One region of the Cryobacterium sp. TMT3-29-2 genome, then DNA from elsewhere that is predicted to be linked to it. Evidence: predicted binding sites of a transcription regulator. Region 1 holds the regulator's gene; each other region holds the start of a gene.
What was found. The regulator LexA, encoded in region 1, represses DNA repair genes until DNA is damaged. The targets are predictions, from matches to a motif close to TCGAACANNTGTTCGA.

Region 1 (10,196 bases):
CTCCCGGGCGTGGAAGCGGCGCAGCGCCGCGAGCAGCGACTCCGGTGCCAGCCCGTCGTCCTCGGCGTGCAGGCTCGGCGCGAAGGTGCGACCGGCCCACGGCTGTCCGGCAGAGTCGGCGAAACCGCCCGGGGCACCCTGGCCGCCGGGGCCGCCGGGGAGGCCAGTGGAGCCGAGGTTACGCGCCCGCGACATCCAGCGCCTCGCCCAGGGTGAAGGCCCCCGCGTAGAGGGCCTTGCCGACGATCGCGCCCTCGAGCCCGAGCGGTACGAGTTCGCGCAGCGCGCGCAGGTCGTCGAGGCTGGAGATGCCCCCGGAGGCGACGACCGGACGGTCGGTGCGCTTCATCACCTGGCGGAGCAGGTCGATGTTGGGTCCCTGCAGCGTGCCGTCCTTGGTCACGTCGGTGACGACGTAGCGGGAGCAGCCGGCCTCCTCGAGGCGGGCGAGCACCTGCCAAAGGTCGCCGCCCTCCTTGGTCCAGCCGCGGGCGGCGAGGGTGGTTCCGCGCACGTCGAGCCCGACGGCGACGGCGGCCCCGTGCCGCTTGATGACCTGGGCCGCCCACTTTGGGTCCTCCAGTGCCGCTGTGCCGAGGTTGATCCGGCTGACGCCCGCCTTCAGGGCCGCGTCCAGCGACGCATCGTCGCGGATGCCGCCGGAGAGCTCGATCTTCACGCCCGTGACCTCCCGGATCACGGTGCGGATGACGTCCGTGTTGTTGCCACGGCCAAAGGCCGCGTCGAGGTCGACGAGGTGGATCCACTCGGCGCCCTGGCGCGCCCAGTCGAGGGCCGCGTCGACGGGGTCGCCGTAGTTCGTCTCCGTGCCGGCCTCGCCCTGGGTCAGGCGGACGGCCTTTCCGTCGGCCACGTCAACGGCGGGCAGCAGAACGAGACGGGGGGAAGTGGTGTTCACAGTCATGGGTGTCCTCGGTTGGGAGTGGTCGCGCAAGACCAGGTCAGTCAGGAAAGAGTCGGGCTAGTTTGTGAGAGTGCCGAGCCAGTTATGGAGCAGACGGATGCCTGCTTCACCGGATTTCTCCGGGTGGAACTGGGTGGCCGTGAGCGGTCCGTTCTCAATGGCCGCCAGGAACGGCTGTCCGTGCTCGGACCAGGTGAGAATCGGCTTCGGGAACGGCGGCATGACGTCGAGGGTCCATTCCTGGGCGGCGTAGGAGTGCACGAAGTAGAACCGCTCCTGCTCGAGGCCGCGGAACAATGTCGATCCCTCCCCCGGCGTGACCGTGTCCCAACCCATGTGGGGCAGCACCGGCGCCGTCAGCTGCGTCACGGTGCCGGGCCATTCGCCCAGCCCCTCGGTGTCCACGCCACGTTCGACCCCGTGCTCGAACATGATCTGCATGCCCACGCAGATGCCCAGCACGGGGCGGCCGCCCGCGATCCGGCGGTCGATGACCTCGTCGCCGTGCACGGCCTTCAACGCCTGCATGACGGCACTGAACGCGCCGACGCCGGGCACGACGAGGCCGTCGGCTTCGAGTGCCTGACGGCGGTCGCTGGTCAGCGTCACCTCGGCCCCGGCGAGTTCGAGTGCCTTGACAGCGGAGTGCACGTTACCGGTGCCGTAGTCGAAGACGACGACGCCGGTCACAGCGCACCCTTGGTGGACGGGATGCCGGACACCAGCGGGTCGAGCGCCTTCGCCTGGCGGAACGCGCGGGCGAACGCCTTGAATTCGGCTTCCGCGATGTGGTGCGGGTCGCGGCCGCCCTGCACGGTGACGTGCACGGTCAGGCCCGCGTTGAAGGCGATGGCTTCGAAGACGTGGCGCACCATGGAGCCGGTGAAGTGACCGCCGATCAGGTGGAACTCGAACCCGGCCGGCTCCCCCTGATGCACGAGGTACGGGCGCCCGGAAATATCGACGACAGCCTGGACGAGGGCCTCGTCGAGCGGCACGACAGCGTCACCGTAGCGGGAGATGCCGGACTTGTCCCCGAGGGCCTGCTTGATCGCCTGGCCGAGCAGGATGCCGACGTCCTCGACAGTGTGGTGCACGTCGATCTCGATGTCGCCGCGGGCGCGCACGGTGAGGTCGGTGAGCGAGTGCTTCGCGAACGCGGTGAGCAGGTGGTCATAGAACGGCACCGACGTCTGGATGTCGGACTCACCGGTGCCGTCGAGGTTGAGCGACAGGTCGATGCTGGACTCGCTCGTCTCACGCTGCAGGTGGGCGAAACGGGACGAGGTGGTCGCTGAAGAGAAGCTCATGCGGCTAGTTTATTGCCCCGGCCGTTCACGGTCGCCCCAGTGCCTCGAGGGCGACGAGGAATGCCGTGGTCTCGGCTTCGGTGCCCGCGCTGACCCGCAGGTGGCCCGGGATACCGACGTCGCGAACGAGGATGCCTTCCGCCATCAGGGCCTCGAAGGTGGTTCGGGGGTCCTCGACCCCGCCGAACAGCACGAAGTTGCTCGCGCTGCGCCGGGGCGTGTAGCCGAGGCGGGCAAGCTCGCTCACCAGACGGTCCCGCTGGGAGCGGATGTCGTCGACCATGGCGAGCATGGCGGGAGTGTGGGCGAGCGCGGCCACCGCGGCTGCCTGGGTGAACGCTGACAGGTGATAGGGCAGGCGCACCAGTCGGAGCGCATCCGTCACGGCCGGGTCGGCCGCCAGGTAGCCGACGCGGGCACCGGCGAACGCGAACGCCTTGCTCATGGTGCGGGACACCAGCAGGCGTTCCCGACCAGGCAGCAGGGTGAGGGCGCTCGGCTCGTCGCCCGGACCGAACTCGGCGTACGCCTCATCGACGACGACGATGCCGTCGGTGGCGTCATAGACGGCCGCAATCGTTTCCAGGGACAGCGGCGTTCCGGTGGGATTGTTCGGCGAGCAGAGGAAGACGAGGTCAGGGGCCACCCGGTCGACCCATTCGACCGCCGTGGCCGGGGAGAGTTCGAACTCGGCGTCGCGACCGCCCGCAATCCAGCGCGTGCCGGTGCCGGAGGCGAGCAGCGAATACATGGAGTAGGTCGGCGCGAAGCCGAGCACGGACCGTCCGGGGCCGCCGAAGGCCTGCAGCACCTGCTGGAGAACCTCGTTCGAGCCGTTGGCCGCCCAGATGTTCTTGCGGGTGAGGCCGTGCCCGAGGTACCGCGAGAGGGCGTCGCGCAGTTCGGTGAACTCCCGATCGGGATACCGGTTCACGGTCGTGACCGCCACGGCCAGGGCCGCCACAATGTCTTCCGCCACCTCCGCCGGGATGCCGTGGGTGTTCTCGTTCACGTTGAGAGCCACCGGAACGTGCAGCTGGGGAGCGCCGTAGGGGGTAAGTCCGCGCAGATTATCGCGGAGAGGCAGATCGTTGAGACTGGTCACTCCCCCCATGCTACCGGGGCGCGTTGCCGGAGCGGGTCTAGAGGTCGTTCGGCAGCGCCAACCGCTGACCGGGCTCCACACTGTCGGACGGCAACTGGTTCAGGCTCACGATCTCGGCAATCACCTCGCGCGGGTCAGACGTGGGCGCGACCTTCTCCGCCAGTTGCCAGAGCGACTGCCCCGACTGGATGGTGACGTAGTCGAAGGCCGTGGCCACCCGACCGACGGTCGTGTTCTCCGCGGCGGCGATGCCGCCGTTGAGGGCGACGATCAGAGCCAGGGCCACGAATGGAGCGGCTGCCAGCGACGTGAAGACGACGCGACCGCGCCGGGTGAGTCGGAGCCGGGTGCGACCGGTCGCGATGGGGGCGCTCAATTCAAGTGCAGTGCTCATTTCCTACCTCCTGTGTGAAGACGTATCCGGCTCTCGGCCGGGAGGGCCGGATACGAACTTATGTTCCGAATGTATATTCGATTATTCGAACAATCAAGTCCTTTTCGGTTGTTTCTGAAAAGTTTCTTCCGACCCACTCGAATACATGTTTGTTTTATGAGCAAGACGCGGATACAGTTTCGATTGTTGGTTGAAACTCAATCAGGCACCCCCGACATTCGCGTGAATCGGCGGCACTCGCTGCCTGCCGCCAGCGCATCCATCGAAACGAGGAGCGACGAACGTGGCGCAGAACACCAGCGGTCCCCGCGACAAGGGCGGCACCAGACGGCGCAAGAGTCTGAGCGAGAAGCAGCTTGCAATCCTTGATGTCATCCAGCGCTCGGTCAGCCAGCGCGGCTATCCGCCGAGCATGCGCGAGATCGGCGACGCCGTCGGCCTGTCGTCCCTGTCGAGCGTCACCCACCAGCTCAATCAGCTGGAACTGAGCGGCTACCTGCGCCGTGACCCGAATCGTCCCCGCGCCCTTGAAGTGCTCATCGAGATTCCGCAGTCGCCCGAGGACACGACCTCCGGCACCGCGGAGAGTTTTCACACCGGCGTGCAGGTGGGCGATGCCGCCATGGTCCCGCTCGTCGGCCGCATCGCCGCCGGCATCCCGATCACCGCCGAACAGCAGATCGATGAGATCTTCCCGCTCCCCCGCCAGCTTGTGGGCAAGGGCGACCTGTTCATGCTCAAGGTGTCCGGCGAATCCATGATCGACGCCGCCATCATGGACGGCGACTGGGTCGTCGTTCGGCAGCAGAAAACCGCTGAGAACGGTGAAATCGTCGCAGCAATGCTCGACAACGAGGCGACCGTCAAGGTGTTCCGCCAGCGCGACGGCCACACCTGGCTGCTCCCCCGCAACACGAATTTCGAGCCGATCGTCGGCGACCACGCCGAGATCCTGGGGAAGGTTGTGGCGGTTCTGCGATCGGTTTAGGGTCGGAGTACTTCAACACCTCAGCTCCCCTTGCCTCCTGGTCTCGGCAGGCTCGACAAGCGTCGTGGAGTCTTTGATTTGTTGGGTCGCCATAGGGTCCTCGGGCCGGGCACGAAAGCCGTTTCGGGGTCGTGCCCGGCCTGAGGGCGGGGTGGAGCAGCGGGTTAGGCGGGGACGGGGGCCTGCAGCCGGGCGCGGACAATGCGGGTGGCAGCGATCATGTTGTGCAGGGACTCGACGGTCTCGGCGTAGCCGCGGGTCTTGAGGCCGCAGTCCGGGTTCACCCAGAGCTGGTCGGCCGGGATGGCCGCCACGGCCCGCTCGAGCAGGTCGGTGAGCTCGGCCACGCTCGGCACACGCGGCGAATGGATGTCCCACACGCCGGGGCCGATGCCGTGGTCGAAGCCGTGGGACTGGATGTCGCCCACGACCTCCATGCGGGAGCGTGCCGCCTCGATACTGGTCACATCGGCGTCCAGGTTGCGGATCGCGTCGATGACCACCCCGAACTCCGAGTAGCAGAGATGAGTGTGGATCTGAGTGGCGTCGGCCGCACCGGCCGTCGCCAGGCGGAAGGATCCCACCGACCAGTCGAGATAGTCCGCCTGGTCCTTCTGCTTCAGCGGCAGAAGCTCCCGCAGCGCGGGCTCGTCCACCTGGACGATCTGGATGCCCGCCGTCTCGAGGTCGGCGATCTCGTCGCGGAGCGCCAGGGCCACCTGCCGGGCCGTGTCGCCGAGCGGCTGGTCGTCGCGCACGAACGACCAGGCGAGGATCGTGACCGGGCCGGTGAGCATCCCCTTGACGGGCTTGGGCGTCAGCCCCTGCGTGTACGCCGACCACTCGACCGTGATCGGTCGCGGCCGGGACACGTCACCCCAGAGAATCGACGGTCGCACGCACCGGCTGCCGTAGGACTGCACCCAGCCGTTCTCGGTGACCGCGAACCCGTCGAGGTTCTCGGCGAAGTACTGCACCATGTCGTTGCGTTCCGGTTCGCCGTGCACGATCACGTCGAGGCCGATGTCCTCCTGCAGCCCGACGACGCGACCGATCTCGGCAAGCATCAGGTCCCGGTAGTCCGTGGCGCTCAGCGACCCCCTGAGCAGCTGCGCCCTGGCCCGACGGATGTCCCCGGTCTGCGGGAAGGATCCGATCGTTGTCGTCGGCAGGAACGGCAGCCCGAGGGCAGCCTCCTGGGTCGCGACCCGGACCTCGTAGTCGCCGCGGGTGAAATCGGCCGGGGTGAGCGCATCGGCGCGCTCCCGCACGGCGCCGTCCTGCACGCCGGGAGCCACCCGACGCGCGTCGCGGGCCGCGGTGGCCGCAACAAGGTCGGCCTCGATGGCGGCCCGCCCCTGGGCGAGCCCGCGGGCGAGCGTGGCCACCTGCGCGACCTTCTGGTCGGCGAAGGCCAGCCAACTCTTCAGGTCGCTGTTCAGCGCGGACTCGTCGTCGACGTCATGGGGCACGTGCAGCAGCGACGTCGAGGTGGAGACCGTGATCCGCGGCGACAGCCCGGCCAGGCCCACCGCCGTGTCGAAGGCTGCTGCCAGGTCGCCGCGCCAGATGTTGTGGCCGTCGATGACGCCGGCCACCAGGGTGGTCGTGTCCAGTCCGGGGGTCTCCGCGGGAACGGTTCCACGTACGAGGTCAAGGCCGATGGCTTCCACCGGGGTGGCCGCGAGAACGGGCAGGGCGTCGTCGAGGCTGCCGTAGGGTGCGGCGACGAAGAGAGCGGGGCGCTGGGCGAGGGCGCCGAGGGTGTTGTAGGCGCAGCGAAGGCCGGCGAGGGCATCCGCTCGCGGGGTGTCGATGCTTTCGCTGACCAGGGCCGGCTCGTCGAGCTGCACCCATTCGGCTCCGGCGGCGCGCAGCCGCTGCAGGAGGGCGGCGTAGACCGGCAACAGGTCGTCCAGGCGGTCGATTGGGCTGAACCCGGCCGGTGCCTGGTCGCTGGGCTTGCTCAGCAGCAGGAAGGTGACCGGGCCGACGATGACGGGCCGGGTCAGGAACCCGGCCGCCTTCGACTCTTCGAACTCGCGCACGAGGCGGGTGCCGGCGAGGGAGAACACGGTCTCGGGGCCGATTTCCGGGACCAGATAGTGGTAGTTGGAGTCGAACCATTTGGTCATCTCGAGCGGCAGGTTCTCACCTTCGCCGCGGGCGAGGGTGAAGTAGCCGGCCAGGTCGAGGTGACCGTCCGCACCGCGGAGGTCCGCGAACCGGGAGGGGACGGCACCCACCGTGCACAGGGCATCCAGCATCTGGTCGTAGTAGGAGAACGATTCGGGGATGGACGAATCGTCCCGGCCGAGCCCCAGCTGCACGAGGCGCTCCCTCGTGGTCTGGCGCAGGGCGGCCGCGGTCGCCTCGAGCTCGTCGGCGCTGACCGATCCGGTCCAGAACGCTTCGACGGCCTTCTTCAATTGCCGGCGTGGCCCGATGCGCGGGTAACCCAAGATGGTCCCGGCGGGGAAAGCGGGAGGTGCGGATGAGATGGTCATGAGTACTCCTTGACAGGGTGAGAGGCAGGAAATTCGGAGGCAGATGGAGCTGGAGTGGGAGTGAGCAGACCGCAGCGCTCGAGCACGGCGAGCACGGTCTCGTGCTGGTTGAAGGCGTAGAGGTGCAGGCCGGGGGCGCCGCCGGCGATGAGTTTCCGGGCCAGTTCTGTGGCGTGACGGATGCCGATCTCACGCTGGCCTTCCTTCGTCGGCTCCACCTCGAGCGCGATAGCCAGTTCGGAGGGAAGCTCCTCGCCGGACAACTCGAGGATGCGGCGCAGCCGGGCGGGACTGGTGACCGGCATGATTCCGGGCAGGATCGGGAACTCGACCCCCGCGGCACGGGCCCGCTGGATGAAACTGAGGTAGTGGTCGGCGTGGAAGAACAGTTGGGTGATCGCCAGGTTGGCTCCGGCGGCCTGCTTGGCCAGCAGCGTGTCGATGTCCTGGGTGGTCGACCGGGAGCGCGGGTGGCCGTTCGGGAACGCGGCCACGGCGATGCGCACCTTCTCCCGCTCCCGCTTGATCGTGCGGGCGGCAGGGAGCCCCGGGATCGCGGCCTCGCGGTACGGCACCCGTTCGGCCTGCACCCGGTGAATCAGCTGCACCAGCTCCGCCGCGCTGCCCAGGTCGCCCAGGAAGGCGTCACCCTCCCGGGTGCCTTCCGGCGGGTCCCCGCGCAGGGCCAGGAAGTTCCGCACTCCGGCGTCCAGGAATTCCCGGATCAGCCGGCTGGCTTCCGCGTTGGACGAGCCGACGCAGGTGAGGTGCGCCAGCGGGTCCACGGTGGTGGTGCGCAGGAGGTGGGTGAGCACGTTCAGGGAGGAACGCCGGGAGGAGCCGTTCGCGCCGTAGGTGACCGAGATGAACTCGGGGCCCGCCGCGGCGAGCCGCTTGATGGTGGCGTGCAGCGCGGAGGTGGCGGCATCCGATTTGGGCGGATACAGCTCGAACGAGAACGGGATGTTCCCGCACGCAGGGTCCGAGGTGTCAGGCATTGCTCCTCATTCGACAGTTGCCAGTGGCAGGCACTGGAGGCCGGGCGGCCGCGGACCGCCAGACGAGCCAGGCGGGTGTTCGCGGGCGGGTGCCGGGCTCGGCTGTCGCTCCATGCCGCCGGTCAGAATGCCGACGGCAACGATTGAAAAGACTCTAACAAGCACGCCCGAGGCGGGGCAGGTCCGTGACGGAATGTGTCACGAACCCACACCGGAGCGGCATGGGAGAGCCGGAGGAGTGCGGGAGGAGTGCGGGAGGAGTGCGGGAGGAGTGCGCAAAACGGCATGCTGAAGCCCGCCGTGTTACGGAGCAGCGCCGCCGAAGCCGGTGGCGGTCAGCCGGCGACAGCCGGCCGGACGGAGAACGGCTCGAACTGGGCCTGGATCTCCTTCGTCACGAGCGCCGTGACCTGGGTGCCGGTCTCGGCGTACAAGGTGTCGAGCACAGTGCCCTGCTCGTGCAGCACCGCGATCAGGTCGCCCCGCTCATAGGGGATCAGCAACTCAAGCTTGATCGACGGCCGCGGCAGCAAATCGGAGATGGTCGCGAGCAGGTCCTCGATGCCCTCACCGGTGCGCGCCGAGACGAAGATGCCCTTCGGCCAGAGTCCACGCAGCAGGAGCCGGTCGTCGTCACCGACCAGGTCGCTCTTGTTGAAGACGACGATCTCGGGAATCTCCCGGGCGCCGACCTCGGCGATGACCTCACGCACGGTGGAGAGCTGGCTCGCCGGGTCCGGGTGCGAGCCGTCGACGACGTGCACGATGACGTCAGCGTCGGCGACCTCCTCGAGCGTCGACCGGAACGCCTCCACCAGCTGGTGGGGCAGGTTGCGCACAAACCCGACCGTGTCGGTCAGCGTGTAGAGGAGGCCGTCGGCCGTCGTCGACTTGCGCACCGTGGCGTCCAGGGTGGCGAACAGGGAGTTCTCCACCAGAACGCCGGCCCGGGTGATGCGGTTGAGCAGGCTCGACTTGCCGGCATTGGTGTAACCGACGATGGCGACGGATGGCACGGCGTTGCGCTTGCGGTTGGCCCGCTTGGCTTCGCGGGCGGGTTTCATCTCGAGGATCTGCTTGCGGAGCCGGGACATCCGGGTGTGGATGCGCCGCCGGTCCAGCTCGATTTTGGTCTCACCGGGGCCGCGCGAGCCCATGCCGGCGCCCGCGCCACCCACCTGGCCACCGGCCTGGCGGGACATCGAGTCGCCCCAGCCGCGCAGGCGGGGAAGCAGGTATTCGAGCTGGGCGAGTTCGACCTGCGCCTTACCCTCACGGCTCTTGGCGTGCTGGCTGAAGATGTCAAGGATCACGGCAGTTCGGTCGATGACCTTCACCTTGACGACATCCTCGAGGGCGCGCCGCTGGCTGGGAGCGAGCTCGGTGTCGGCGATGACGGTGTCGGCTCCCATCGCCTTGACGATGCCGGCCACCTCTTCGGCCTTGCCCTTGCCGAGGTAGGTGCTGGCGTCGGGTTTGGCCCGGCGCTGCATGAGACCGTCGAGCACGGTGGCTCCGGCGGTTTCCGCCAGCGCGGCGAGTTCGCGCATGGAATTCTCGGCATCCGCGACGGTCCCGTGCGTGTACAGGCCGATCAAGACAACGTTCTCCAGCCGCAGCTGGCGGTACTCGACCTCGGTGACGTCCTCGAGCTCGGTGGAGAGGCTGGGCACGCGGCGCAACGCGTTGCGGTCCTCGCGGTCCTGCTGGAGGCCGTCATGACCCTCGTCGTCGTGTGACGCGCCGGATTCGGCCTGCAGGGCCTGCGCTGAGCCGCTGCGGAACAGCGAGTAGCCGGAAGCCTTGCTGTCGGCGCTGGCGAGCACGCGGGCGACCACGTCGTCGGTGTCGTCGGGCAGATTTGGTTCAGTCATCCTTTTAACAATAGTTCCTCGATGCACGGTAAGTTCCCTCTATGCCTTCCGACCACTACTTCACCCCGGCACCCGACAGCACCCTGAAACTCCGT
Region 2 (10,196 bases), on a different contig from region 1:
CAATTACCTCATCGTGAGCGAACTGGGGTGGCTCAACTCGCTCGTCGCGATCATCATTCCGACAGCGGCATCCGCATTCGGAGTGTTCTTCATGCGACAGTTCTTCGTCGGCCTGCCGATCGAGTTGGAGGAGGCCGCCCGGCTCGATGGGGCGAACCGATTCGTGATCTTCATGCAGGTCGTTTTACCCCTCGCCAAACCGGCTCTCGCAACACTCGCGCTACTCGCCTTCCTCGGCAACTGGAACGACTTCCTCTGGCCCGTCTACGTCTTGTTCAGCCCGGAAGTGCAAACACTGCCCGCTGGATTGTCCACGCTTCAGTCCGCAAATGCAGTGCGCTACGACCTCCTGATGGCCGGGGCGGTTGTCGCGAGCGTGCCTGTGCTGGCGCTGTTCATCTTCCTCCAGCGCTTCATCATCGAGGGCGTTTCGCGCTCAGGCGTGAAGGGATAGAACCGCGATGAACTCTGCTCGCAGCGCAGCCCTGGCAGGTGTGTCTGTAGCCGTCATTACGGTCTTCGCGGTGAGTGGCTGTGCAACGGCTGCTGAACAATCGGCACCCCCGGCGTCCGTCGCAGCAGGCGCCCCGGTGCTCAACGCGAATTTCGCTGATCCTGATGTAGTGGAAGTCGACGGCACGTACTTCGCCTATGCCACTAACGACAACAACCGCAACGTGCAGGTCGCCTCCTCCACCGATCTCCTCGATTGGGAGGTGCTGCCCGACGCGTTGCCGGATCTCCCGAGTTGGGTTATTCCGGGCAAGACCTGGGCACCTGAGGTGACGAAACTCGACGATGATTCGTTCGTCATGTACTTCACGGCGACGAATTTTGCGCCAACGCTGCAGTGCATCGGTGTGGCAACGGCCAGGGACCCGGCCGGACCGTTCACCGTTCAGGGCGACGCCATGATCATCTGTCCAGAAGATGAAGGGGGCGCCATCGATGCGAGCACCGTGGTCATCGACGACGTCCTGTACCTCGTCTGGAAGAATGACGGGAACTGTTGCGACCTCGACACCTGGATTCAGGCGGCCACGCTCTCTGACGACGGGCTCAGCGTCACGGGTGATCCGATCAGGATGCTGAAGCAAACCGAGGATTGGGAGGGCAACCTTATCGAGGCTCCCACCATCGTTTCCCGAGGTTCAGGACTCGTGATGCTCTATTCCGCGAACTCTTACGGAGACGACCGGTACGCAGTCGGTGCTGCATCGGCTGCATCAATCAACGGCCCGTGGGTGAAGGAAAGGGTTCCGATCCTCTCGACTGAGGGGTCGGGGGGTCTATACCGCGGCCCCGGCGGCCAGGACTTGGTCTTCGGCCCGAATGGCAAGGACTATCTCGTTTTTCACGGGTGGGACAAGGACTACACATACCGCGGTCTGCACGTTGCCGAGGCCGAATGGCACGCCGACATTCCTCGGGTCCTGATCCCCGAGTAACCCAATTGACCTGAAATTCCATGTATTTCCACTGATTGGTTTCCCATGTCTCTCACGTCGCTGTCGGGAACCCAACTCGTCCTTGAGGCTCATGGCTACACCGCCTCGATCGCGAGCATCGGTGCGAGCGTCCGGTCGCTGCAGTATCTCGGACGGAACCTCATCGTGCCGTTCGACGCCGAGGAGGTGCGGCCATTCTTCCGCGGCGCCATCCTGGCACCGTGGCCGAACCGAGTCGTGGATGGAAGGTACACATTCGGAGGCGTCGAGCAACAGCTCAGTATCACCGAGCCGCTAAGGGGACACGCTCTCCATGGACTCGCGTCCTGGCTGAACTTTGCCGTAGTCAGGCAGGCGACGGATCGGCTCGTCCTGGCGGCAACCGTCGAAGCGCAGCCTGGATACCCCCACCGGGTGACGCTGGAGGTGGATTTTGCGCTCGACGCCGGGGGCCTTCGAACGGCAGTCACGGCAGTGAATGCCGGCCCGAATGCCGCCCCTTATGGCGTCGCTCCGCACCCTTACCTCGTTGCAGGCGAAGGCCACGTCGACGACTGGACGCTTCATCTCCCAGCCAGGCGAATACTGACCGTGACTCCTGACCGTCTCGTCCCCATCCGCATCCGTGACGTCAATGCTGAAGATCTGGTCGCCTTTGACTTTCGCACCCCACGGACGATCAAGGACATGTTCATCGACCACGCCTTCACTGGCTTCGACCGCGACGCTGACGGCCAGGTAACGGTTCGAGTGACGACGATCGCGGGCAGTGGAGTTGAACTGAGCTGGGGCCGCGAATGCCCGTGGGTTCAGGTTCACACGGCCGACCAGCCCGAACCCTCGATAGACAGAATTGGACTAGCCGTCGAACCGATGACCTGTCCGCCGGATGCTTTCAACTCTGGAACGAACCTGAACGTCCTTGAGCCGGGAAGATCAACACGTGCCTCCTGGACGATTCGAGCAGTCGACTAGCCAGGCGCGACGGCATCCGGAGAGAGAGAAATCCGGCGCTGCCATGGGCGGCGCCGGATTTCAGGGGAGAGCCGGAACGGCTCTCATCCCGCGTAGGTGAAGACCATCCCGCTCAGTTGAAGACCATCCCGCCGTCAACGAGAATCGACTGCCCGGTGATGTAGTTCGAGTCGGGGCCGGACAGGAACGATACGACACCAGCGACCTCGGACGCTTCGGAAAGTCGTTCGAGGGCGATGCCGTTCGTGAACTGATCCCAGCCCCACTCTTCCGACTTGCCCGCGTCGGTTGCGACCTTCTTCGCCAGTTCCTCCATGAGAGGCGTCTTCACGATGCCGGGGGCGAAAGTGTTGACCGTGATGCCGAATTGGGCAAGGTCCCTGGCCGCTGTCTGGGAGAGGCCACGGATGGCGAACTTCGTCGCCGAGTACAACGCGATGCCGGGGTTCCCGACGTGACCTGCCTGGGACGCGGCACTGATGATCTTTCCGCCGTGGCCGAGCTCCTTGAACGCCTTCGTGGCTGCTTGAATGCCCCACACCACGCCGTTGAAGTTAATGGAGAAAATCTTGGCGATGCTCTCCTGGGTGATGTCCTCGATCGGAGACGTGGGGGCGATACCGGCGTTGTTGATGATGACGTCGAAGCCCCCCAGCTCGATCACGGTCTGCGCGACCGCGGCGAACACGCTGTCCCGGTCGGAAACATTGACATGCAGTGCGATTGCTCCGCCATCTTTGCCCCCGAGGGATTCGGCTGCTGCGCCTGCGGTGTCAAGGTTCAAGTCGGCGATGGCCACCTTGAAGCCGTCGGCGTGGAGCCGCTCGGCAATCGCCTGCCCGATTCCCTGCCCGCCACCGGTGACGAGTGCTACTTTCCCGTTTTCTGTGCGTGTCATGGCTTTGATTCCAATCTCGATTACTCACAACCTGTCGGCGAGTCAGTGACGTCACGTCACAGCAGGACAGATGTTTCATTCATCCGGGACGCACATCGCCAACGGCGAAGCGCCCACCGGAAATTTTCGGTGTCAGAGACTTGTCCACGAGGGGGGCAATAACCTGATTATATCCGTTCCCGCTGGTCTGGGCGGTGAGGTTCTTACCGACCACTTCTTCTGCACCAGTGTCACCGCTCCCTGAGAGACTGGGTATGTCACGCACACACGAGGCCAACCCGTCCGAGTCAGGAGCGCACATGATCACGTTCAACCCCATCGTCGATGTGACTTCGGGCGACGGCGACGACGACGGCTCCGAGGAGAACTTCGCCCGGGCGGCGCCGGAGGCCGTGCACGCCGGATTCCCCTCACCGGCCACCGGCTACTACAACGGGCCCGTCGATTTGAATCGCCACCTGATCCAGGACCCGACGGCGACGTTCATTGTGCGTGTCAGTGGGGACAGCATGACGGGCGCCGGCATCTTCGACGGTGATGAAATCATCGTCGACCGCTCCCTCGACGCCCGCGACGGCAGCGTCGTCATCGCTGTAGTCGACAACGAACTCACCATCAAGCGGCTCAGGATCGATGAGGCGGGCATCCGTCTGGTTCCGGAGAACCCGGCCTACCCCGACATCGTGCTCGACGAGATGAGCGAACTCACCATCTGGGGCGTCGTCACCCGGTGCCTGCACCGTGTCTGACCTGCCGTCGATCGCGATCGTCGACGCCAACAACTTCTACGTCTCCTGCGAGCGGATCTTCGATCCCCGACTCGAGGGCAAACCGGTCGTCGTCTTGTCGAACAACGACGGATGCGTCATCGCGCGCTCACAGGAAGCCAAGACACTCGGCATCGACATGGCGTCGCCCTGGCACAGCATCGCCGCCGAAGCCACCGCGAGAGGCGTCATCGCCCGCTCCAGCAACTACGAGCTCTACGGCGACCTGTCCGCACGGACCGTCGAACTGCTCGGCCGTTACACCTCCTCCCAGGAGGTGTACTCGATCGACGAGAGCTTCATCCGGCTCACCGGCACTCCGCAGCAGGTGACCGCCGCCGCCCGTGAGATCCGCGTCGCCACGAAGAAACTGATCGGTCTGCCGGTCAGCATCGGGATCGCCCCGAGCAAGACCCTGGCCAAGCTCGCCAACCGCGGCTCAAAAACCGCTCCGGCGCTCCTCGGAGTCTGCAACCTGGCGGCATACGCGCCTGCCCAGCTGACTTCAATCCTGCAGTCCGTCGAGGTCGGTCAGGTGTGGGGCATCGGAGGCCGGACCGCGAAGAAGCTGATCGGCCTGGGCATCTACACGGCAGCCGAGCTCCGTGATGCGGACGCAGCGCGTGTCAGGCGACGTTTCGGGGTCGTCCAGGAGCGGGTGGTGCAAGAACTCCGCGGAAACGACTGCCTGCCGCTGGAGGAAATGCACGCCGACAGGGATCAGATCCAGTTCTCGCGATCGTTCGCGACACCGATCAGCACGGTCTCCGAACTCAAGGAGGTGCTGTCCGTCTACACCCAGCGAGCCTCCGCACGGCTGCGGCAGCAGAACTCCCTGGCCCGACTCATGCGCTGCTACGCATCGACCTCGCCCTTCCAGGATGAACATGTGACCCACGCCGTCTCCCTCGCTTTTCCCGACCCCACCGACGACCCGGTCGAAATGTACCGGGCCGCAATCACGTCGCTCGGCCCGCAGCTGCAATCGGACCGTCAGTACGTGCGCGTGGGGGTGAGCCTGCACGAGTTCTCCTCACGCGACACTCACGCCGCCCTCGATATCTTCGACACCAACCCTGCCCCCTTCGCCGCCGGGAACGTGCTGGACTCCATCACGGCGAAATACGGTCAGGAGACCCTCGGGCTTGGCCTGGCCGGGTTTAAAAGCAACCGGGCCTGGACGATGCGGCGAAACATGGTCTCACCCCGAGCGACCACACACTGGGACGAGTTGGCCACCGTCTTCGCCCAGTGACTCGTCACAGATTGACTCTCTCGAGGTGCGGTGGTTCTCGAAGTGCGGCGGCACGCCATGGCGATGACCTCGGCGGGGTCGCGTTCCCGGTTGCTCACGCGGGAGTCGAACCAGCGGAGCTCGGCTAGTCGGCGTCGTCCCGGCTGACCGGGGGCGCGCTGACCGGGGGCGCGCCCGCACCGGTGGGACCGGCCGCGATCGGACCGGCACCGATCGGGACCGTCGCGTTCCCCGTTGGGGGCGGAAGCTCGGCCGTCTCGGTGAGATCGGCGGTCGTGCTCGTGCTCGTGCTCCTGCGGGCGGCCGGCTCCGTCGGCCCGGCCTCCGCTGCGGCCGCGGGCACCGGCGCCACTTCCCCGGGCGGTCGCTGCAGCAGTTCGATCAGGAGCACCACGATGAGCGCGAGTACTGCGGTCCAGATGATGACGGCCGGGGTCAACGGGCGCCAGAAGATGGCGACGGCGGCCGCCCCGATGCCGACCGCCGCCCGGATGAAGCGGCGGGCCCGGTAGAGCCAGAGGCCGAACCGGCCGGTGGTCACCCCGCTGCGGGCCGCGCTGGCGCGCAGGTGCCGGCAGCCGTCCGTGACCAGGCGACGCACCGCGATCGCGCCGCGGAAGGGCCCGCCCAGGTAGGCGACGATGGCGACGGTGATCGCGGCGAGCCCCACCGACAGAGCGGAGGCGTAGACCAGCGGCACGACGGAATCGTAGACCGTGCCGGCGAGGTCGCTCGGCAGGTATTCGGGTGACAGGGCATTGACTGCGAAGAACCGGCCGACCGAGACTCCGAGGGCCAGGAGGGCCATTGAGAGACCGAGGGTGAGGCCGGCCCAGATCAGGGCCAGAGACCGGCGCCGGGATACGAGCACGCCGGCCGCGATGAGCAGCAGACTCACCCACGGCAAGACCGTGCCGGCCACGGTGAGGAGCTGGTAGGCCGTGCGGGCCTGCACAAGGGCATCCGACTGGGCGATCGGGATCGTGCGGTCGATGTCCGGGATGTCGGCGGCCAGGCCGAAGCCCTGGGCCACGAGCTGCTGCTTCACCTCCGCGATGATGGGTCCGAGCTGGATGCCGACTTCGCCGGTGTCGCTGATCACGAGCGCCGATGAGGTGTCACCCTCCAGCGCGGAGATGATCTGCGTCTGACTGAGCCGCAGTGACTCTTCCCAGACGGTGGCGAACGCATCCGAGGCGACCACCCGCTCCGCCGACGTGCGGACCAGCGAGCGCACCCCCTCGACGGCGGGGCCCTCCAAAAGCGCAAGCGCGTTCTGCGCCCGCGGAGGCAGGTCGAGGGCGGCAAGTCCGTCGAAGAGGTCCGTCGTCAGAGCCTCGATGTCGACCTGCTCCTCGACCACGGTGACGATCTCGGTGACCAGGAACGCCTGGAACGCCGGGTCCTCGGCCAGGGGCGCGACGGTCGCCACGAACGTGTCGGTGTCGGTCACGACGTTCCTGGTCCACTGGGACACGACCGCCACCGGGGCCAGCAGAACACCGAAGGCGATCAGCACCACGGCCAGGAACGCCCGCCAGCGCTGGCGGGAGGGCGGCGGAACGATCGCGGCCGCGAGGCCGGGGAGCGGGACGGTCTCGGCGCTCGCCGCGGCGTCGGTTTCCGCCGCGTCGAGCAGCTCCCGGAGCCTCACGTTTTCGTTTACCAGACGGGCGAGCGCCGCTTCCGTGCTTTCCGTCTCGGGATTCCCAGTCTGGTCCATTGCCTCCGCCTCTCACCTGCGATGGTCACGGCCCCCGGCGCGTTCCCTCGCCACCGTTTCCGAGTCATTATGTCGACTACGGGACGATTCGCAAGGAGCGCGCGGGCTCACGGGAGCCATGCGCCGAGTTCGGCACTTGCGGTCGAGATCGCCCGGCATACCTGCCGAAATCGACCGCAAGCATCGAGGTCGGCGCGGGTGCGCGGCGACATCCGTCACGCCTGCGGCGAACAGAGGCAGTCATTTCAGGGTTCGCTCGTTACTCTCGATGTATCGGCGCCACAACTGCCCTGGCGCCAAGGGAGCGATCACATGTTTGAGAGATTTACCGACCGAGCTCGTCGCGTCGTTGTTTTGGCCCAGGAAGAGGCCAAGATGCTCAACCACAACTACATCGGTACTGAGCACATCCTGCTCGGCCTGATCCACGAAGGCGAGGGCGTTGCCGCCAAGGCCCTCGAGAGCCTGGGTATTTCCCTCGACGCCGTGCGCGAGCAGGTGCAGGACATCATCGGCCAGGGCCAGCAACAGCCGACGGGTCACATCCCGTTCACGCCGCGCGCCAAGAAGGTTCTCGAGCTGAGCCTGCGCGAGGCACTGCAGCTCGGCCACAACTACATCGGCACCGAGCACATTCTGCTCGGCCTCATCCGCGAAGGTGAAGGCGTTGCCGCCCAGGTGCTCGTCAAGCTCGGCGCCGACCTGAACCGGGTGCGCCAGCAGGTCATCCAGCTCCTCTCTGGGTACCAGGGCAAGGAGCAGGTGCAGGTCGGCGCGAATGAGCAGGCGAGCGGTCCGGCGGGCAGCCAGATTCTCGACCAGTTCGGGCGCAACCTCACGCAGGCCGCCCGTGAGAACAAGCTCGACCCCGTCATCGGGCGCGAGAAGGAGATTGAGCGGGTCATGCAGATCCTGTCCCGCCGGTCCAAGAACAACCCCGTTCTGATCGGTGAGCCCGGCGTCGGCAAGACCGCCGTCGTCGAGGGTCTCGCCCAGGCCATCGTCAAGGGCGATGTGCCCGAGACTCTGAAGGACAAGCAGCTCTACTCGCTCGACCTCGGCTCGCTCATCGCCGGAAGCCGCTACCGCGGTGACTTCGAGGAGCGCCTGAAGAAGGTCACGAAGGAGATCCGCACCCGCGGCGACATCATCATCTTCATCGACGAGATCCACACCCTCGTCGGTGCCGGTGCCGCCGAGGGCGCGATCGACGCGGCCAGCATCCTGAAGCCTCTTCTCGCCCGTGGCGAGCTGCAGACCATCGGTGCCACCACGATCGACGAGTACCGCAAGCACTTCGAGAAGGATGCCGCGCTCGAGCGCCGTTTCCAGCCGATCCAGGTGGCCGAGCCGTCTCTGCCGCACACCATCAACATCCTCAAGGGACTGCGCGACCGCTACGAGGCGCACCACAAGGTGTCCATCACCGACGGTGCCCTCGTGGCCGCGGCGAACCTCGCCGACCGCTACGTCTCCGACCGGTTCCTGCCGGACAAGGCCATCGACCTGATCGACGAGGCCGGCGCCCGCCTCCGCCTGTCGATCCTGTCGAGCCCGCCCGAGCTGCGCGAATTCGACGAGAAGATCGCCGTGGTACGCGCCGCCAAGGAGACCGCCATCGAGGAGCAGGACTTCGAGAAGGCCGCCGGCCTGCGCGATGAGGAGAAGAACCTCCTCGGCGAGCGACTGCGCCTCGAGAAGAAGTGGAAGTCGGGCGACGTCAAGACGACCGCCGTCGTCGACGAAGGCCTGATCGCCGAGGTCCTGGCCCAGGCCACCGGCATCCCCGTCTTCAAGCTCACTGAAGAGGAGTCCTCGCGACTCGTCTTCATGGAGAAGGCCCTGCACCAGCGCGTCATCGGTCAGGAAGAGGCCATCTCGGCGCTCGCCAAAACCATCCGCCGCACCCGTGCCGGTCTCAAGGACCCCAAGCGCCCGAGCGGTTCGTTCATCTTCGCCGGCCCCACCGGCGTCGGAAAGACCGAGCTGGCCAAGGCGCTCGCCGAGTTCCTCTTCGATGACGAGGCCGCCATGATCTCGCTCGACATGAGTGAGTACGGCGAGAAGCACACCGTGTCGCGTCTGTTCGGTGCTCCTCCCGGGTTCGTCGGCTTCGAAGAGGGCGGACAGCTCACCGAGAAGGTGCGCCGGAAGCCGTTCTCCGTGGTGCTGTTCGACGAGATCGAGAAGGCCCACCCCGACATCTTCAACTCACTCCTCCAGATTCTGGAAGAGGGCCGGTTGACGGATGGCCAGGGTCGCGTCGTCGACTTCAAGAACACCGTGATCATCATGACCACGAACCTCGGCACCAAGGACATCAGCGGCGCGCCCGTCGGTTTCCAGCTCGAGGGCGACACGTCGACCGGCTACGACCGGATGAGCGGGAAGGTGAAGGAGGAGCTGAAGAAGCACTTCAAGCCCGAGTTCCTCAACCGCGTGGACGAGATCATCGTCTTCCCGCAGCTGACCAAGCCGGAACTGCTGCAGATCGTGGACCTGTTCATCAAGCGTCTGAGTGAGCGCCTGCTCGACCGCGACATGACCGTGGACCTGACCCTCGCAGTGAAGGAGCACCTGATCGAGGTCGGCTTCGACCCCGCGCTCGGTGCCCGGCCGCTGCGCCGCGCGATCCAGCGCGAGGTGGAGGACCGTCTGTCGGAGAAGATCCTGCAGGGCGAGCTCAACGCCGGCGACCACGTGCACGTGGACTACGTGGGCGGGGAGTACATCTTCACCACGACGGTGCGCGCCTCCGCTGTCGGCGTCGGCGTCAACACCACGGCCGCGATCGGAACGGGGCCGGGCTCGCCCGACCTCGCGGTGACCAGCGAGTAGCGGTGACCCGTTAGGAAGGGCCCGGCGGAGCATCCGCCGGGCCCTTGTGCGTTCTCGCCCGGCCCTGCCTGGCCGCGGCCACCTAACGAATTCGACGGAGTTTTTGCTCCCGTGGGCCTGTTTTCGGCTCAAACCGGGTCGGTCCGGCAAAATGTCCGTCGAATTCGCCCACGGCGCGGCTGCCTAGACTGATGGCTTGGATGTTTGGTATGAGTGAACCGAGAGGTGGCGGGCAGCGAATGCAGGAGTTTTCGGTGCGCCGGGCACGCACCACCGATGTGCCCCGGATCCA
Region 3 (10,196 bases), on a different contig from region 1:
TCGGCGGAAACGACTCGCTGTGTTTGCCGAGCGCATCTGAGATAGATGTGCCCGACTCGACATCGTCGCGCACAAGTACGAGGAGCTTCGAGAGCGCTGCGCTTTCGGTTTGCTCGGCCAGAATGTTGAGCGCGCGCAATAGGGACAAGCCAGAGCCGATCATGGTCGCCATCTGGCGGCTCATGATGGCGAGGTCCTTCAGGCCAACGCCCTTGCTGAATCCCGGGATCGTGATTTCCCGGCTTAGTCCGGTTCCCTCCGGTGAGGCGCTAATCGAAATCGGAGACAAGCCCATCGAATTAAGCCGGGACGCTACTGCTGCCTCGCTCGAGGCATCCAACTTTCCCTTGACGATCTTCCCGGCTGAATCGCGCCCCTTATAGGTGAATGCCTGGACTGTTGCCATCAGTGCTTGTCCCGCGAGTAGGAGTCACCGAAATCGATACCACCGGAAGCTATCGCTCGTCCGATCTCATCGCTTGGGGTCTCTGAGCGTTGGATCAGTTGGCCGATGGCATCGGGTTCTTGTGCCTTTTCGAGCGCCGCTTCACGGGTGATCTGGCCGGCATCGACGAGCTCTGCCAGATGCTGGTCCATCGTGTGCATGCCCAGCCCTCGACCGGCCTGCATCATCGAGGTGATCTGGTAGGTCTTGCCCTCGCGGATCAGGTTGCCAATCGCGGGAGTGGTCACGAGCACTTCGGTGGCGACAACACGGCCCTTCCCGCTGGCCTTCTTGACCAGCGTCTGACAGACGACACCCTGCAGGGTGGCGGCCAGCTGAGCGCGCACCTGACCCTGCTGGTGAGGCGGGAAGACATCGATCACTCGGTCGACGGTCTGCGCTGCGGACTGGGTGTGCAACGTGGCGAAGACGAGGTGCCCGGTCTCAGCAGCGGTCAACGCAACCGAGATCGTCTCCAGGTCGCGGAGCTCGCCGATCAAGATCACGTCGGGGTCCTGGCGCAGAACGTGCTTTAGAGCGTTTGCGAAGCTGTGCGTGTCGTGGCCGACTTCCCGCTGGTTGACCAGTGATTTCTGATGTCTGTGCAGAAATTCGATCGGGTCTTCCACGGTCATGATGTGGTCTGCTCGGGTGCGGTTCACAAGGTCGATGAGTGCCGCGAGCGTCGTCGACTTGCCGGACCCCGTCGGTCCGGTCACGAGCACAAGCCCGCGCGCGAGCCCAGCGAATTTGCCGATGGAAGCAGGCACGCCGAGCTGCTCAAGCGGCTTGATCTCTCGGGGAATCAGACGAAAAGCTCCACCGATGGAGTTGCGCTGCTGGTAATAGTTGACACGGAAGCGAGCCCCACCAGCGGTATAGGCAAAGTCAAGTTCCTGTTCACGCTCGAACCGCTCGCGCTGGTCGGGGAGCAGCAGGCTGTAAAGGGCCTTCGTGACCTTCTCCGGCATCCATCGTGGCACCCCTTCGATGGGGCGGAGACCGCCGTCCACGCGGATGCTGGGTGGCGCACCCGCCGTGACATGAAGGTCGGACGCATTGCACATCACGACCTCCTCGAGGGCCGCCACGAGGTCGGGGTCTGCGTTGCCGAGGGCGGCGCGCTCCTCAGGGGTGAGTCTTGCTTCCGCCCTGGCAACCTGTGGGGCGATCGCCTGTGGTTCAGCGGAGCGACGACCTCCCGGGGCCGTGAATTCATCGAGCGAGTAGACCCTGGTGTTGGCTGTATCGATCGTCGTGGCGTCAACGTCGGGCATTGCGACCGGTTCAGCTTTGCGCCGGTCGGGATCGCCAAGGCGCCAGCTGCCCTCGGCAGCCCCTGGGGGCGTGACCGGGATTTCGTAAATGGGCTGGCTCATGCAGATGTCCCCTTTTGCACTATGCGACCACTCGCAAGATTTCTTCGATCGATGTCAAACCCATTTGCGCCTTCGCCCAGCCATCCTCGCGGAGGGTGATCATGCCGTGTTCGCGCGCCACCCGGCCGATTTCGGCGCTCGATGCTCGGGCCACGGCGAGCCGCTCGATCTCCTCGGTCACGGTCATCACCTCGTGCACGGCGATGCGCCCCCGGTATCCGGTCTTTGAGCACTGCGTGCAGCCGACCGCCTCGAAGATCGTGGGCAGCGGGCGCTCCAGGTCGAACGAGAAGCGCAGCCGCGTCAGATAGTCGGCGGTCAGAGCGGATGGCGTCTTGCACTTATCGCAGAGACGGCGGGCGAGTCGCTGGGCCACCACGCAGTCGAGTGCAGAGCCCACCAGGAAGGGCTCGATGCCCATTTCCGTGAGCCGGGTGATGGCGCTCGGCGCGTCGTTGGTGTGCAGGGTGGAGAGCACGAGGTGCCCGGTCAACGACGCCTCAATGGCGATCTGTGCGGTCTCGTGGTCGCGGATCTCACCCAGCAGGACGACATCCGGGTCGCTTCGCAGGATGGAACGCAGCGCACTCGCAAAGGTGAGGCCCGCCTTCGGGTTCACCTGCACCTGATTGATGCCCGCCATGCGGTACTCGACCGGGTCTTCGACCGTGATCACATTGATCTCGGGGCGGGCGACCGCGCCCAGGGTCGTATAGAGAGTGGTCGACTTGCCCGAACCGGTGGGTCCGGTGATCAGGATCATGCCGTAGGGCTTGGAGTACGAGGTCTTGTAGGCCTCGAAGTTGTGCTCGAGCAGGGCCAGCGCGCGCACGTCGAGGGTCGTGTTCGAATTGTCGAGGATACGCATGACGACCTTCTCGCCCCACACGGTGGGGAGGGTCGCGACGCGCAGATCGATCTGGCGGCCGGCGTGGCGCACGGTCATGCGGCCGTCCTGCGGTTTGCGCCGCTCGGCGATGTCGATATCGCTCATGATCTTGAGCCGGGAGATGACGCCGTTCTGGATGCTCTTCGGCGCGGTCTGCATCTCGTGCAGCACCCCGTCGATGCGGTAGCGCACCCGCAGGTTGTGCTCGCCGGGTTCGATGTGAATATCGGAGGCCAGGTCCTGGATGGCCTGACTGACCAGCAGGTTCACGAACCGCACGATCGGGGCGTCGTCGTCGATGGAATCGGAGACGCCGAAGGAGGTGCTCTCGGCGGCGGCGTTCTCTTCCTCGAGTGTGGAGGTGAGGTCGCTGAGCTCGTCGTCGGCTCGGTGGTAGCGGGTGATGGCGGCGAGCAGGTCGGCGCGCTCGGCGACAACCTGGGTGACGCGCATCCGTGATGCTTCGCGCACGTCGTCGACGGCAAAAACGTTGCCGGGATCGACCATGGCCAGGATGAGGCGACCATCGTCGACCGCGATCGGGAGCACCTCGTGGCGCTTGCAGACGGCCACCGGCACGAGTGACACCGCCAGGCGATCGACCGGGTAGTCGATCAGCTCGACGAAGGGCAGGTTGGCCTGCTGGGCCCGAGCCTTGGCGAACTGCACCTCGGTGATGACGCCCTTGGCCACGAGGGCGCGAACGGCAGACTCGTCGGCGGGGTCGCCGGCCATGAGGTGGTCCAGCTCCTCAATGGGAAGCAGGCCGTGCAGGATCAAGATTTCGGTGAGGCTGGCCACGCGATCCTCTCGAACAGGCTCGGCAAGTAAGTAACGAATAACGCTATCTCTGGGGCGGGAAGTCTTGCCAGACCCACAATGAGGGGGGCACGGCTCGAAAAAAGCCTCTGATTAGTGATCCTAATGGGGCCCGGCAGCGACTCGGTTACGGCCCGCGGATCGCAGGCGGAATGGGTTGGCTCGTGGGGCGTCCCCTGTGGCGATTTTCACCCTGCCTGCCTGCCTGCTCTGCGCAGCCTAAACACCCATCCAGAGGTTGTCGATGATGTTCTGTGTGTAGCCCAGCGGGCCAGCGTTCGTGTACTTCGTGGCGAGCCAGATGCCGTTGCGCAGAAAATGTGACTCCCCGAAGGCGCCATCCACCGTGTTCGTCTGGATGACGCAGCGGCGGCCCTCCGATTGGTTGAAACATTCCAGGCCCTTCGCGACGAGCCTGGCCTCCACGGCCGCGCTCTGCTCCGGGGTCACCCAGACCACGTTGGTGATGATGCCGGTGTCGGATCCCCCGTAGGGGCTCGCCCAAACGCAGGTCAGGTGGTCAAGGGCGTCGATCTGGGCCCGCAACTCGGAGTCATCCGTGCCGTGGGCCACCCCGTTGTCCTGGTCCTGACTCCACTCGGGATTCAGCGTGAGGTCGCCGAGTGCATGGATCATTTCCGGGGTGTAGAGCTGCGTGCAGGTGGCCGGACGCGGAACGCCCGGCGCCGCGGCCTGCCCGGGTGCAGCGGTTGCGGATTGGCCCGGCTCAGGGTTTGCCGTGGGCGCCTGGGTGGGTGTTACCGTGGCAGGCGATTCTGTAGCGCCGGGTGTCTTGGTTGGGGTGGGCGGCACTGTGGCGGTTCCGGTGCCGGTTCCGGTGCCGGTTCCGGTGCCGGTTCCGGTGCCGGTGCCGGAGCCGGTTCCATTGGCGGTTCCGGTGGCGTCGACTGCGCGTGGAAAGCCTTCGCCGACCCGCCAGACCAGCGCCACCACGAGAACAATGAGGAGTGCGGAGGCGAATGCGGCCAGTCCGATCCAGGCTCGTCGTCGGGCTGCTGGCGGGCCCCCTACCGGGGACGAGTGGCCGGCGGCGCTCTCGTTCTCGGCCGCATTCTCTGGACTCATCGGCGTCTCCTCCGAGGTTGTGCCTCCACCATTGCCGGGGTCTCAATTGAGGCAACGGATGGCAAGGGACGGCCCCCGTGCGGCAGTCTCTGATCGAATACAAATTCGATATTCTTGACCAATTTCGGTGAGAAACTCTCGACAACAGATGCGGGCTGAGGTATCCTCGTAACATGACCAACCTCGCGGAAGACCTCAGGCAGGCGGCCGACGCCGTGGCCCTGCTGGGCTCCTCGAGCGCCGACCTTGCGGCCCTGCCCGACGCTGACGTGTTGACAGGGCAGACGCGAATCGCTTCGGCCCGCCGCCTCCTCGACACCTACTCCGTCTGGATGGCGGCGACCATCGCCGAGAGGTCCCGACCGGAGCTCGGGCACTCGGGGCTGGCGGCCCAGCAGGGGTTTCTCTCACCGGAGGCGTTGATCCAGAAGTGGACCGGGTCGTCGAAGGGTGACGCCTACAAGCTCGTGGCCGTCGGCACCATGATGGCCGACGCGGAGGCGGCGGAGAAGCGTGTCGAGGCGGCACTCTCCTCGCCCGACAGGGACGCTGCCGAGGTTGCGGGGTTCGAGGCGAAGGTGCCGTGGCAGGCACCGATCGCCCGGGCCGTCACCGCGGGAACGCTGTCTGTCGACGCGGCCGAGTCGATCCGCGCGGGACTCGGCCAGATCGACGCGGCGGTCACGGCGGAGAGGCTCGGTGCGGCGCTGGAGGCGCTGCTGGTCGAGGCGGCCTCGTTGAATGCCGACGAGGTCTTCAAACGGGCGAGACGGATGCGCGACTCGCTCGACGAGGCCGGCATCGCCGCCCGCGAGAAGCAGGCCTACGACGACCGCTACCTGAAGGTCTACCGGCTCAATAACGGCAATGTGCGCCTGAACGGGCTGTTCTCGCCCGAAGACGGCGAGTTCGTGCTCTCCACCTTCGACTCCATCACCGGCCCACGCCGTGGCGGGGTGCGCTTCGTCGACAAGGAGCGGGCCTCATGGGCGAAGAAGATGCAAGATGACCCGCGCACGAACGAGCAGATCGCCGCGGACTCGCTCGTACAGCTGCTCAAGATCGCCGGGGAGGCCGACCCGGGCCGAGTGTTCGGCGGGCGCCGGCCCGCGGTGCGGGTCATCGTGACCGAGAAGGCGCTCAACGGTGGTCAGGCCGGCCAGGCGGATCAGGCCGGCCAGACGGATCAGGCCGGCCAGGCGGATCAAACCGGCCAGACGGATCAGGCCGAGAAGGTCAGCGAGCACGGGTCGGCCGAAACAGCCGCGCACGGGCTGATCGACGGAAATCCGGTCCCGATCTCGCAGGAAACCATTGACCGGTTGCTTTGTGACACCGGCACCCGCGGAATCAAGTTCGATGACAACGGGCTAATCGTGAATGTCGGCCGCGAGGCGCGACTCTTCACCGAGAAACAGCGGGCCGCGATGGCCGTACGCGATGGCGGATGCCTCTGGATCGACTGCGACCGGTCACCCGCCTGGAACGAAGCCCACCACATCAACGAGTGGTTGAAGGACAACGGGTACACCGATCTCGCCGACGGCGTCCTGCTGTGTCATCCGCACCATCTGCTGCTGCACAATCAGCACTGGACGATCATCCGAACGGGGACGCAGTACTGGCTGCGGCCACCGGTGGAGGTCGATTTGGAGCAGACTCTGGTCGCGTTGCCGAGCAAGAGGGCGGGGTTGTAGGGCAGTCTCAGGTGAGTCGTGCGGGTGAGTGCTCCTGGTCACTGGTCACTGGTCACGACAGGCTCGACCCACCGGTGGGGGAACCTCGGGAGGGCGGCGCACCGGGTTTCGACAGGCTCAACCACCGGACGGGGGAACTCCGGAGGGCGGCGCACCGGGTTTCGGCAGGCTCAACCACCGGTGGGGGAACCTCGGGAGGGCGGCGCACCGGGTTTCGACAGGCTCAACCACCGGACGGGGGAACTCCGGAGGGCGGCGCACCGGGTTTCGACAGGCTCGACCACCGGTGGGGGAACCTCGGGAGGGCGGCGCACCGGGTTTCGACAGGCTCAACCACCGAGTGCGGGAAACCTCAGCACGTCGAGGCTCGACGACCCGGGTCAGGGGGCGACGAGCAGGGCGGGATACGCGCTCGGGGCCGGCTTCGAGAAGAGGTAGCCCTGGCCGTAGCGGCAGCCCATCCCCCGCAGCAGGTCTCGCTGCGAGGCTGTTTCGATGCCCTCCGCGACGACATCCAGGTTCAGGGAGTCGGCCAGACGCAGGATTCCCTCCACGATCGCCCGATCGTGATCGGAACTCTCGAGGTCTCGGATGAACGTCAGATCGATCTTGAGGAGGTCGACTGTGAACGCGCGCAGGTGGGTGAACGACGAATACCCTGTGCCGAAGTCGTCGATCGCCAGCCGCACGCCGACTCCGCGCAGCTCCTGGAAGGTGCGGGCGGCGGAATCGATAGCCTCCAGCACCGCACTCTCGGTCAACTCCAGCCAGAGCCGTTCCGGGGGCAGGCCCGACTCGGCGAGGACCCGTTTGACGACGTCACCGAAGTCATCCTGCACGAACTGCCGCGCGGACACGTTGACGCTGACCGCCATTCCCTGTTCCAACGCCGTGGCCGCCCGGCACGCCTGACCGAGCACGGTCGACCCGATCCCCTTGATCAGGCCAACTTCCTCAGCCAGCGCAATGAAGTCGCCCGGCATGACGAGCCCGCGTTCGGGCCTCCGCCAGCGCGCCAGTGCCTCGGTGGCCACCACGGTGTGGTTCTGCAGATCCACGATCGGCTGATACCAGGTTTCGATCTCGCCCAGGTCGACTGCGTCGCGCAGGGCGAGTTCGCTGTCGAGCCGCTGATGGATGCGGTACCGCAGGTCGTCGTCGAAGACCTCGTAGCGGGCGCGTCCGCGATCCTTCGCCAGGTACATGGCCTGGTCCGCGTTACGCAGGAGCACCTCGGCGTCGTCGTGCCCGAGGCCGAAGGCGATTCCGATGCTGGCATCGACGGATGCGATCTGGTCACCGATCATGATCGGCCGCGCGATGGATGCCTGGATCGAATCGGCGATGCGGTGCACGTCCTCGCTGCCACCGACATCCGGGCAGATCACGACGAACTCGTCGCCCCCGATCCGGGACACCGTGTCGCTGGCCCGGATGCTCTGCCGGAGGCGGATGGCAACCTCGGTCAGCACCGCGTCGCCGGCGTGGTGCCCGAGGCTGTCATTGACGAACTTGAACCGGTCGAGGTCGATGAACAGCACCGCAACACCGCGACTCCGGCGTGACGCCTGCAGCAGTGCCTGCTTCAAACGGTCGAGCAGCAGCAGGCGGTTGGGCAGGTTGGTCAGCGGATCATGGAAGGCCAGGTGCTCCACCCGTGCCTCCGCAAGGCGCCGGGCGGTGATGTCCTCTACCTGGTAGAGCAGTCCTCCGGCCTGGTCACCCTCGAAGATCTCCGCGATCTCGGCGATGCTGACCTTGACCCAGGTGTCCTGGTTGCCGCCGTGGCGCATCCGTCGGTCCAGCCGCTGACGGGTGGACGCAGCGCCCTGACCAGCGCCCTCCGGCAGATCGTCGTCACCGTTCTCGGCCGGCATGAAGATCGTTTCGATCTGCTCGGCCACCAGGGTGTCGGTGCGTCCCGCCAGACCCAGGAGCCGCTTGTTGGCGGCCACGATCTGACCGTCCACCGTCACGATGGCCGTTCCAAGCGGCGAGGAGGCGAAGGCGGCCTCGAACCGGGCGGCGGCGGCCGCCGCCGCGTTCTCGGCCGCACGCTGGGCGGTCACATCGGTGACGCTGGCCAGGTGCCCGATGATGCCCTGGTTGTCACGCATTGGGGCGGTGCTCACCTGCACCCAGTTGACCTGGCCGGTCGGAGTGCGGAACCGCAGGGTAGTTTCGTAGGCCACGCCGGCGGCGGCGCTCGCTTGCCACTCACGGACCACGCGCTCCGCATCGTCGGGATGCACGGCCTTCGCCCAGCCGTCGCGGCGCGACTCGGCCTTGGTGAGACCGCTGAGCGCCAACCACTGGTCGTTGGCAGAGATGAGCCCGCCTTCGGCGTCTAACTGCACTATTCCGACCGGTGCGATCTTAATCAGGGTGTGCAGCGTGTCGGCCGTCTCCGCGAGCTGGCGGGTGCGGTTCTCGACCGTGTCCTCCAGCGTGTGGTTGGCCTCGGCGAGAGCGTGCATGGCGGCATCGCGCTCGCGATCGAGGTTGCGCAGCCGTTTAGCCGCGACCCAGGCCAGTACGCCGGTGAGTACCGTCAGACCCAGGACCAGGCCGGCAACGCCGAACTCCGTGTCATACCACCCCTGACGCTCACCCCACAGCAGGATCCAACCGAGCACGAACGGGCCCGGAACAAGAAATGGGAGTACCTGATAGAGGAGTCGGCCCGCGCTCCCCCCGTCGCGGAGAAGGCCGATCAGGCCGGCATCGGGGCGTTGGAACAACAGCGCCGCCGCCAGGATCGCAATCCCCAAGGCCGTCGGCCAGGCCATGCTGGTGTAGCCGCCGATCGAATAGAGCGAGGAGACACCGTAGGCGTAGCCCAGGGTCGCGACGAGGCTGACGCCCAGGGCCCCGAAGGCAAAACCGAGCATCGGGGCGGATCGAACGGCTCGGCTGGCGACGACGGATGCCCCGAGCAAGGTGAGAGCTACGGCCGTGGACGGCGCCATGCGCTCGGGCAGCCCCTCGAAGTCGATTCCGGGCAGGAGCGTATCGATGCCGAATGAACGATCGAGCACGAACTCGGCGAAAGTGAGAGCACCGATCACGAGGGCCGACAGCCCCAGCGCCAGGGTCAGCCGGCGACGTTCGACAACAAGCAATGCCACTGACACCAAGACGAGCCCGACGGCCGCCATCGGCTTCATTGCCAGTAGGGAGACGAGCGCCGGCGGCAGAGAACCGATGCCGACATACCAGGAGACGAGAATAATGACCCCTGCGGCGCCGACCAGCGTCGCACCGAACTGCCCAATCACGCGCATGCTGTTCCTTTGATTCCGAAAAGCAACAGTGCTGGTCGTTGTTCCAACAATACCGGCTGCGGGAATTGCGCGGATCCGCCGATCGATGGGCGTGCGCTACGCACCGGCCCACACATTGGCGATGATGTCGTGCGTGTAGCCGTCCGGTCCGGCATTGAAGTAGCTGGTGGCCAGCCAGAGGCCGTCGCGAAGGAAGTGCGACTCACCCGTGATTTCACCGTCGTTCGTGGACTCGATGAGGCAGCGCATGCCGCCGAGTTCCTCATAACAGTTCATGCCGATCGCGGTCAGCCGGCTCTGCACTGCGGCCGACTGCTCCGGGGTGACCCACACGAGTTCCGTGGTGAGACCCAGACCGGATCCGCCGTTCTCGTTCGCCCAGACACAGGTGAGGGGTTTCCCGGCGGCGTCGATCAGAGCAATGAGTTCCTGGTCTTCGGACCCTCGGTTGACTCCCGAGTTCTCCTCGGCGACCCAGGCGGGGTTGAGCACGAGATCGCCGAAGGCAGACACGATCGCCGGGCTGTACAGCTCGTCGCAGGTCGACGGACGCGGCCCGTCCGGCGCCGACGTCTGCTCCGGCAGCGCGGCGAGGGC

Region 2: E3O67_RS06075 (LexA family transcriptional regulator) is a predicted target of LexA. The motif match lies at 3,384-3,399, and genes of this name have one in related genera.
Region 3: E3O67_RS08775 (DUF222 domain-containing protein) is a predicted target of LexA. The motif match lies at 4,712-4,727, and genes of this name have one in related genera.

Annotation. Positions count from the first base shown of each region.
Region 1 covers NZ_SOGK01000010.1:130,026-140,221, reverse strand. The annotation lists gene E3O67_RS01305 (SseB family protein) at 1-195, opposite strand, end outside; gene priA (bifunctional 1-(5-phosphoribosyl)-5-((5-phosphoribosylamino)methylideneamino)imidazole-4-carboxamide isomerase/phosphoribosylanthranilate isomerase PriA) at 179-925, opposite strand; gene hisH (imidazole glycerol phosphate synthase subunit HisH) at 983-1,615, opposite strand; gene hisB (imidazoleglycerol-phosphate dehydratase HisB) at 1,612-2,235, opposite strand; gene E3O67_RS01285 (histidinol-phosphate transaminase) at 2,261-3,340, opposite strand; gene E3O67_RS01280 (LysM peptidoglycan-binding domain-containing protein) at 3,378-3,734, opposite strand; gene lexA (transcriptional repressor LexA) at 4,018-4,722, shown strand; gene metE (5-methyltetrahydropteroyltriglutamate--homocysteine S-methyltransferase) at 4,887-7,229, opposite strand; gene E3O67_RS01265 (methylenetetrahydrofolate reductase) at 7,226-8,227, opposite strand; gene hflX (GTPase HflX) at 8,563-10,101, opposite strand; gene E3O67_RS01255 (class I SAM-dependent methyltransferase) at 10,143-10,196, shown strand, end outside.
Region 2 covers NZ_SOGK01000047.1:8,942-19,137, forward strand. The annotation lists gene E3O67_RS06055 (carbohydrate ABC transporter permease) at 1-454, shown strand, start outside; gene E3O67_RS06060 (glycoside hydrolase family 43 protein) at 462-1,448, shown strand; gene E3O67_RS06065 (aldose 1-epimerase family protein) at 1,494-2,423, shown strand; gene E3O67_RS06070 ((S)-acetoin forming diacetyl reductase) at 2,536-3,321, opposite strand; gene E3O67_RS06075 (LexA family transcriptional regulator) at 3,648-4,070, shown strand; gene E3O67_RS06080 (Y-family DNA polymerase) at 4,063-5,343, shown strand; gene E3O67_RS06085 (hypothetical protein) at 5,468-7,066, opposite strand; gene E3O67_RS06090 (ATP-dependent Clp protease ATP-binding subunit) at 7,379-9,904, shown strand; gene E3O67_RS06095 (amino-acid N-acetyltransferase) at 10,144-10,196, shown strand, end outside.
Region 3 covers NZ_SOGK01000072.1:72,324-82,519, forward strand. The annotation lists gene E3O67_RS08750 (type II secretion system F family protein) at 1-406, opposite strand, end outside; gene E3O67_RS08755 (type IV pilus twitching motility protein PilT) at 406-1,824, opposite strand; gene E3O67_RS08760 (GspE/PulE family protein) at 1,844-3,514, opposite strand; gene E3O67_RS16925 (hypothetical protein) at 3,752-4,618, opposite strand; gene E3O67_RS08775 (DUF222 domain-containing protein) at 4,792-6,315, shown strand; gene E3O67_RS08785 (bifunctional diguanylate cyclase/phosphodiesterase) at 6,696-9,599, opposite strand; gene E3O67_RS08790 (hypothetical protein) at 9,696-10,196, opposite strand, start outside.